2 regions of the Klebsiella variicola genome follow, and region 2 is predicted to be linked to the other one. Evidence: riboswitches for the same ligand, from Rfam matches in the RefSeq annotation. Region 2 holds a riboswitch; the other holds the start of a gene.

Region 1 (4,432 bases), 900 kb from region 2:
TTCTGCGGATTCGATCAGTTTCTTCTCTTCGATATACCACAGCATTTCTGACGGCGCTTCGGAGCCCGGCGCCAGCATAAAGTCGTAGGTCAGGCCGTCGATCACCTCTTTCTGGCCATCCTTGTCAATAATATTGGTTGGCGCAATCAGGGTGACGGTACCCGCAGAGGTGGTGGTGCCCAGCCCGGCGCCCACCTGGCCTTTGGCCTCTGGCTTCAGCAGGTTGCCGTACATATAACTGGCGCGGCGACTCATGACGTTCCCGGCCATGATGTTTTCCGCCACGGCAGCTTCCATAAAGCCGGCCGGCGCGTAGATTTTCACTTTGCCGGACTTCACATCCGCTTCATCAACCACACCGCGCACGCCGCCGTAGTGGTCAACGTGGCTGTGGGTGTAGATCACCGCGACGACCGGTTTTTTACCGCGGTTTTTGTAATACAGGTCCATGCCCACTTTGGCGGTTTCTGCCGAGACCAGCGGGTCAACGACGGTGATCCCCTCTTTACCCTCAATAATTGTCATATTGGAGAGATCGAGGTTGCGGATCTGGTAGACCCCGTCGGTCACTTCAAACAGGCCGCTGATGTTAATCAGCTGCGACTGGCGCCACAAACTCGGGTTCACCGTCTCCGGCGCTTTTTCCCCTTCTTTAATGAAGGCATACTGGCCCGGATCCCAGATGACATTGCCTTGTTCGCCTTTAATGACTTCCGGCGGCAGGGCGGCAATAAAGCCTTTATGCGCATTGGTGAAATCGGTGTTATCGGAGAAGGGGAGTTGATTGTAGAGGGCATCGTTCGCTTTTTTGGTCGCTTCGGTCGCCTCTTTGGCTGACGTGTCCGCCGAGGCGGCGAAAGCGAGACTATTTAACAAACCCGCTAACGCTAACCCTTTTACTATCGGGGTCAATTTCATTGGAATCCTCATTAATGGCATGGTTTATTCGGTTTTACCGATTTAACGCAGGTGGTTGTTTGTTACAGGTTTTTTAAATATAACCATGCATTAACATTCATCCAGTTTTGCTTACAAAAAATGCGTGTTTTACTCCTTTTGTAGTACTTACATAAACGGGAAAAGAAATCAGGTCGGCTTGTGTTACACCGCCACATTTCGTACCCTGCTGACTGAAAATGTTGTACCGCTTTTATGACTCGGGGTGCCCTTCTTCGTTGAAGGCTGAGAAATACCCGTACCACCTGATCTGGATAATGCCAGCGTAGGGAAGTCAGAGACCGCAGGGTCATTGCTTCTACCTCGTCTGGCGGGAGCAAACCATGCCTGAGCTGCTGAATCCCGCGCCTGTCGCGCACCTGCGCCATCTGCTGCGCGCCCATTCCCCCCTTGTGCACTGCATGACCAATGATGTGGTGCAGACCTTTACCGCCAATGTTCTGCTGGCCGTCGGCGCCTCGCCGGCGATGGTGATCGATCCCCGCGAAGCGGCGCAGTTTGCCGCTATCGCCGATGCGCTGTTAATTAACGTCGGTACCCTGACCGAAGATCGCGCCGTGGCGATGCGCGCCGCGGTGGAGCACGCCCGTCAGGCCGGCAGGCCCTGGACGCTGGATCCGGTGGCGGTCGGCGCCCTGACCGTGCGCACGGCCTTTTGTCATGAGCTGCTGGCCCTCCAGCCGGCGGCCATTCGCGGCAATGCCTCTGAAATTCTGGCGCTGGCCGGGATGAGCGCCGGCGGGCGCGGGGTGGATACCACCGATACGGCCGCCGCGGCGCTGCCGGCGGCCCAGGCGCTGGCTCGCCGGCTGGCTACCGTGGTGGCGGTCACTGGCGAGGTGGACTACGTCACCGACGGCGAGCGGGTGCTCAGCGTGGCGGGGGGTAATCCGCTGATGACCCGGGTGGTGGGCACCGGCTGCGCGCTGTCGGCGGTGGTGGCGGCGAGCGCGGCGCTGCCGGGAGACCGGCTGGAAAACGTGGCCGCCGCCTGCGGGCTGATGAAGCAGGCCGGGGAGATCGCCGCCCGTCAGGGAGGCCCTGGCAGCTTTATTCCGGCGTTTCTCGACGCGCTGTATCAGGAGGTGCAGGGATGAAATGCATCAACGCCCTGACCATCGCCGGCACCGATCCCAGCGGTGGGGCCGGTATCCAGGCCGATCTGAAAACCTTCTCCGCGCTGGGGGCCTATGGCTGCTCGGTGATCACCGCCCTGGTGGCGCAGAATACCCGCGGCGTGCAGTCGGTCTATCGCATCGAACCGGATTTTGTGGCCGCGCAGCTCGACTCGGTGTTCAGCGATGTGCGTATCGATACCACCAAAATCGGCATGCTGGCGGAGACCGATATTGTGGAAGCCGTGGCCGAGCGGCTGGCGCGCTACCGGGTGGCCAACGTGGTGCTGGATACCGTCATGCTGGCGAAAAGCGGCGATCCGCTGCTGTCGGCCTCGGCGGTGGAGACCCTGCGTCAACGATTGTTGCCGCAGGTGTCATTGATCACCCCGAACCTGCCGGAAGCGGCCGCGCTACTCGATGCCCCCCATGCGCGCACCGAGCGCGAGATGCTGGAGCAGGGGCGGGCGTTGCTGGCGCTGGGCTGCGGCGCGGTATTAATGAAGGGCGGCCATCTCGACGACGCCGAAAGCCCGGACTGGCTCTTCACCCGCGAAGGGGAACAGCGGTTTACCACGCCTCGCGTGCAGACCAAAAATACCCACGGCACCGGCTGCACGCTCTCCGCCGCGCTGGCGGCGCTGCGCCCCCGTCATGCGGACTGGGCGGCCACCGTCGCCGAGGCGAAGGCCTGGCTGTCGGCGGCCCTGGCGCAGGCCGACTCTCTGGAAGTGGGCCACGGCATCGGGCCGGTGCACCATTTCCACGCCTGGTGGTAAATGGCAGCGCAACGGGACAGCAGAATCTCCTGAAAAAATGGCCCCCCGGCTGGAAAATAGGCTAAGTCGGTACCAGGCTTAACCTGCCCAAAAAAATTGGGTTGGGATAATGCATGCCGGCTTCGGCCGGCCTTACGGGAGATTGCTATGACTGATATTACGCAGTTGCTGGGCAAAGATGCCGAGAGCCTGTTGCAGCACCGTTGTATAACCATTCCGGCCGACCAGCTGTATCTGCCTGGGGCAGATTATGTTGATCGGGTGATGGTGGATAATAACCGACCACCGGCGGTGCTACGCAATATGCAGACCCTGTACAATACCGGACGCCTGGGAGGAACCGGCTACCTTTCCATTCTGCCGGTTGACCAGGGCGTGGAGCACTCGGCGGGCGCCTCCTTTGCCGCCAACCCGCTGTACTTTGATCCGAAAAATATCGTCGAGCTGGCGATCGAAGCCGGCTGTAACTGCGTGGCGTCGACCTACGGCGTGCTGGCCTCGGTGTCGCGCCGCTACGCGCATCGCATCCCTTTCCTGGTGAAGCTCAACCATAACGAAACGCTGAGCTACCCCACCGAATACGACCAGACCCTCTACGCCAGCGTTGAGCAGGCGTTCAATATGGGGGCGGTGGCCGTGGGAGCGACGATCTATTTCGGCTCGGAACAATCGCGTCGTCAGATAGAAGAGATTTCCGCCGCCTTTGAGCGGGCCCATGAGCTGGGCCTGGTCACCGTGCTGTGGGCCTATCTGCGCAATTCGGCGTTCAAGAAAGATGGCGTCGACTATCATGTCTCCGCGGACCTGACCGGTCAGGCCAACCACCTGGCGGCCACCATCGGCGCCGATATCGTTAAGCAAAAAATGGCGGAGAATAACGGCGGCTACAAAGCGGTTAACTTCGGCTATACCGACGACCGGGTGTACAGCAAACTGACCAGCGATAACCCCATCGATCTGGTGCGCTACCAGCTGGCCAACTGCTATATGGGCCGCGCCGGGCTGATTAACTCCGGCGGCGCGGCGGGCGGGGAGACCGACCTTGCCGACGCGGTGCGCACAGCGGTGATCAATAAACGCGCCGGCGGTATGGGGCTGATCCTTGGTCGCAAAGCGTTTAAGAAATCGATGGCTGACGGCGTGAAGCTGATCAATGCCGTGCAGGACGTCTACCTTGACGGGAAAGTGACTATCGCCTGATAAGCACGAGTATCGTTGGGATCCCCGGTGGCGCGACGCGCACCGGGGTTACCGTTGTGTATGCGCCTTCAGGCCGCGCCGTTACCGCGTCAGCAGCCAGCGGGCGGTATGTTCATCGGTCACCAGACCATTGATCCAGCCGCCTTTAAGGGCCGCCAGGATCGCCGGTCGTTTGTATTCTCCACAGGCCGCGGCAATACGCGGGCAGTGGTTCTGACGGATATCATAGCTGGTGATCATGCGGTTGATCTCGCTGTCTACCACGTGGCCTTCCGCATCGATAAACCGTCCGAGGATCTCTCCGATGCCGCCGCGCGCGGTCAGCTCATCCATTTGCGCCTGATTGATAAACCCGTCTTTAAAGATCGGACTTTGCGTGCC
Region 2 (4,432 bases):
CGGAGAGAGGATCATACCCAGCGCCAGGGTGACGCCGAGCGTCACGCCCAGCGCCAGGCCGCTCAGGATCTCACTGAGCGTGATAAGCGTGTGCCAGCCGAGATAGGCGCGATTAACCCACAGCGCCTCGGCGACCGCCATCGGGGAGGGTAAAAGAAAGTGAGGAATGCCGCTGCGGCTGGCCAGACCCCAGAGGATCATCAACCCGCAGAACACCATGCTGCCCCGCCAGAGACGTCCGGTCATGGATGAGCCCTCATCAGTTGCTGCAGCAGGGCGGCCTGGCTGTTCAAGAGATCGGGCGCGTCCGGCGCGCGCGGAGGTGTGCCGGCAAGGTGATGGCTGTCATCGATGTCGCCGTCGGGCGCCGAGAGGACCAGCAGGCGGTGGCTCAGCCGGCAGGCCTCCTGCGGATCGTGGGTGATCAGCACCACCGTGCGACCAGCCAGCAGGGTGGCGGCCAGAGTTTGAATGCGCGTGCGGGTGAGGGTATCCAGCGCCGAGAAAGGCTCATCCATCAGCACGATGGGGCGGTCCTCATACAGGGTGCGGGCCAGCGCGGCGCGCTGACGCATGCCGCCGGAGAGGGTTGCCGGCCGGGCGTCGGCGCAGGACGAGAGCTCAACCTGATCAAGCAGGGCGGCGACCCGGGCACGATCGACTTTTTCACCGCGCAGCCGCGCGCCGAGGGCGACGTTGTCCCGGACGCTCAGCCAGGGGTAGAGCAGATCTTTCTGCCCCATCCACGCCAGACGGCCCTGAATAGGCTGCCCATCGCTGGCGACCACTTCTCCCCGGGTGGCGGGCGCCAGACCGGCCATCACCCGCAGCAGGCTGGTTTTGCCGGCCCCGCTGGCGCCGAGGAGCGACACCCACTGCCCGCCGGGGACCGTAAACGACAGGTTGTCGAACAACCGACGGTCGCCGAAATGCAGGCTCAGGCCACGGACCTCGATACCCGGCGCAGTCACGCCCGGGTCTCCGCTGTCGCGTTGAGGCCCATCTGCCAGAACTGCGCCTCAAGGCGGGTGCCGGTGGTGAAAATCTCGCTCAGCTCAGTGATCCGGGCCTCGCTCCCGCGCTGCTGCCATACCGTTTCCAGCAGCGCCAGCGCGGCATTGACGCCGTGCAGATAGCCTTCATCGCCATAGTTGCGGATCCACGAGGCGTAGGGGTTATCGTCCAGTCGGGTGGCGGGATGCTGCAGCAGGCCGAGACCGATTTCCGCATAACCGGCCACGCAGGGCATCAGCGCGACCAGTAGATCCAGCGCGTCACCCGAGTGGCCAATATCCAGCACGTAGCGGGTATAGTTAATGGTTTCCGGCGCTTCAGGCTGGGTAGCCATCTCCTGCTCGCTAATGCCCCACTGAGCGCAGTAACCGACGTGCAGCGGCAGTTCGTTGAGGATGGCGTTCATTGAGGCGGCCGCGGCCCGCATCTCCGGCAGCGTGCGCAGTTTACTCACCAGCAGCGCATAGCTGCGGGCAAAGTGGATCAGAAACAGATAATCCTGGGTCAGGTAGCGACGAAATGCGCTTTCCGCCAGGGTGCCCTCGGCAAGCTGCTGGACGAAAGGATGCGCCACATAGTGCTGCCAGTCAGCGGCGGCCAGCTGGCGTAAACGGCCATAAAGACCATGGCTAAACGCGGGAATTATCACAGGACCTCCAGATATTCAGGGGAGATCCGGGCGTGCAGGGGTGTGAACAGGCAATGGCGGTAATGCAGGCAAAATTGCCGACCCGTCCCTTCGCTGGCATGACCCAGATCAGGTTCAAAGGGTTCGGCTTGCGCCATCTCAGCCCTCACGGGACACCCCTCGGTAGCGCTATGTTATACGATATTCACCTTTTGAATACAATCACCGCGCTGCCCTGTATCGCGATGGCATTTTTCTGTGATAGCCAGCACTTTTTCGTTTAAAAATACCCGAAAAACAGGCGACTGCGCGTTGGTGAGCATTATTCTCATACGTTATATTTTCATTACCCCGTCGCGTTAATACTGTTCGTGAGGCGTGTCGTGCGTCCCCAAAGCCCCGGAGTAAGCATGAAATTCCTGTTGTCCGCACTGGCGGTCGCGGGCCATTAATCAGTCATTCATCCACCATGATAACCCTTTGATGTCCCTATTTCGCGCTACCGCTATCAGGGCGACGACGTGGTCACGGCGCAAACCTCCCTGGGCCTTCACCCCGCGCTGGATCCTGCAGGGATTCGTTGGCGCGGGGTGCGCGGCGCGCACGCCAGCGGAACAGTCAGAGGTGGCATGGGGGGCCGGTTTTCGTTACCTGATTGCACGGCAGTACGGTTTGCGTACCGGGATTGACGTGGCGTTCAGTGAGCATGAGCAGGCGGTCTATTGCAATGTCGGTTCGGGTTTATAACTACACATGAGAATAACAATGAGAGCATCCGGAACGGTGTTAACGCTGCTGTTGGCGGCCTGTGGCGCGTCGGCCGCGGAGCAGAGCGAGAGCGACAGCTATTTTCCGATATGGGGAGATGAGGCACGCGCCCGGGGGTATTCGATCCCGTTACCCTACGGCGTCAACCTGAGCTATATGAATATCCGTCAGGATATCATGGTCGACAGTATTACCTTTTCCGGGCTTAAGCTGGGCAACCATCCCATTCCCAGCGATATGTTCGCCATCGATGCCGGGCACACCCGCGAGAAGAGCAAAACCGAAAACCTGCGCCTCGATATGTGGGTCTTTCCGTTTCTCAACGTTTACGGGCTGGTGGGGCATACCCGCGGGGCGTCTGTCTCCCAGGTCTCCGTGGATTCGGATCCTTCGCAGTTTCGCGGTCTGGATCGGGTGATCGCCGGCGCGGTTCACCAGCTTTATCAGAGCGGAAAACTGCAGAATATTGATTTTACGCTTGATTTCAAAGGAACCACCTGGGGAACCGGCTTTACGCTCGCCGGGGGATACGGCAACTGGTTCGGGTTAGTAGACACTAACTACACCCGTACCGATTTCGATATTCTCGACGGCAGCATCTCGGCGGTCACCGTCTCGCCGCGCGTCGGCTACCGCTTCAGTTTTCACGGGATCGACGGGCCGTCCCACCTCAGCCTGTGGGTCGGGAGCATGTATCAGGACGTGCAGCAGGAGTTTAAAGGCGATCTGGCCGACCTGCATATGCCGCCAGAGCTTCAGCCCCTGATTGCCGCAGTCAATAAAGACGGCGAGGGGAAATTCGACGTCAAGCAGAAGCTAACCTCACCCTGGAATATGCTGATTGGCGCCCAGTATGAAGTCACCAAAAACTTTAACGTGCTGACTGAATTTGGTTTTAACGAGCGCAATAGCTTCTTTGTCTCCGGTGAATACCGTTTTTAACTAAAACTGCTGGCGTCATCTGCCGGTAAGATGCGCGCTCTTTTGTTGTTGTGGAGAGGCTGTTGATGCGTAAAGCCTTATGGCTGCTGTTTGCACTGTCGCTGCCGGCGCTGGCGCAGGATCCGGTGCTGCCCGCTGTGACGGCGATCCATCCGGTGCCCACCCTGGGTGAGCTGCCGCCGCCGGAGTCGCTGCGACCGTGCTGCGCTTTTGGTTACGACCTGCACGTGCGCGCGGTGGGCATCCCGATCCCGGTATACCAGATTGGCAATGTGCTGACCCTGGATACGCTGGGCAAGCACCATTACAACGATAGCGCGTTCGGGGCGGTGAAAAACCTGCTGGGGCTCAGCGAGGAGCAGAACGGGCTCATCTATACCCGTCGCGGCGGGTTTATTGATATCGCCCATGTGCGCGATACGGCGGACTACACCTTCTATCTGTTCAATCGTATTGCGCCGACGCTGGGCCAGGCGGGGCGGATCTTCTACAGTGAAGAGCTGGGCGTACGCCGCGTTCAGCTGAATGCCTTTACGCCGCCGGCGGGCGTCAGGCAGCGCTATCAGTTGGCCGCCTGGCTGGCGGGTCATCTGGCCTTCGAAATTGCCCAATGGCATGAGATTGCCCAGTGGTATGGCTTCCAGTCGGTCCCCGGGTTTTCTGAGGAGGTCTCCGCTTTTTCGCCGGAGGATCTCTACTCCAATTTACTCGGCGCCAGGCTGGCGATTAACGTGATCCTCAGCGGCCACGGTGGTTCGCTGGAAGACTATAACCAGGCCATGGATACGGCGCTGAAACAGGCGATGACCCGACTGATGGTGGCGACGAGAGGGGAGACGGAAGCGATGTTTCAGCGGATCGACGGCGACTGGTGGAACAGTCACCGGCGGGTGCCGGATAAGTTTCTGGTGCTGAAGCGTAACTACGATCTGCAGGAAAATCGGCTGCCGACGCCGGTCCCTTTCGAAACCCTGCCGCCGTATCGCCTGACCATGCCGGAGCAGGTTGGGGGGTTCCGCTTACGCGACCTCGGCGAACTGCAGATCTACCCAGGGCATGATATGCAGGCGCTGCCGGTTC

What was found. A riboswitch is a leader RNA that binds a small molecule or an ion and turns the genes downstream of it on or off. The one in region 2 is predicted to bind thiamine pyrophosphate.
Region 1: it holds a riboswitch for thiamine pyrophosphate, as region 2 does, so the genes downstream of both, thiM (hydroxyethylthiazole kinase) here and tenA (thiaminase II) in region 2, are expected to answer to the same signal.

What each region holds. Positions count from the first base shown of each region.
Region 1 is NZ_CP010523.2:1,690,234-1,694,665, forward strand. Features, by position in the region: gene SP68_RS08025 (alkyl/aryl-sulfatase) at 1-918, opposite strand, end outside; TPP riboswitch at 1,149-1,246, shown strand; gene thiM (hydroxyethylthiazole kinase) at 1,281-2,054, shown strand; gene thiD (bifunctional hydroxymethylpyrimidine kinase/phosphomethylpyrimidine kinase) at 2,051-2,851, shown strand; gene fbaB (class I fructose-bisphosphate aldolase) at 2,999-4,051, shown strand; gene SP68_RS08045 (sugar-binding transcriptional regulator) at 4,133-4,432, opposite strand, start outside.
Region 2 is NZ_CP010523.2:2,586,297-2,590,728, forward strand. Features, by position in the region: gene SP68_RS12165 (ABC transporter permease) at 1-246, opposite strand, end outside; gene SP68_RS12170 (ABC transporter ATP-binding protein) at 243-971, opposite strand; gene tenA (thiaminase II) at 968-1,663, opposite strand; TPP riboswitch at 1,732-1,833, opposite strand; partial or broken gene SP68_RS12180 (BamA/TamA family outer membrane protein) at 2,134-2,389, shown strand; gene SP68_RS12185 (porin family protein) at 2,408-3,352, shown strand; gene SP68_RS12190 (DUF4056 domain-containing protein) at 3,418-4,432, shown strand, end outside.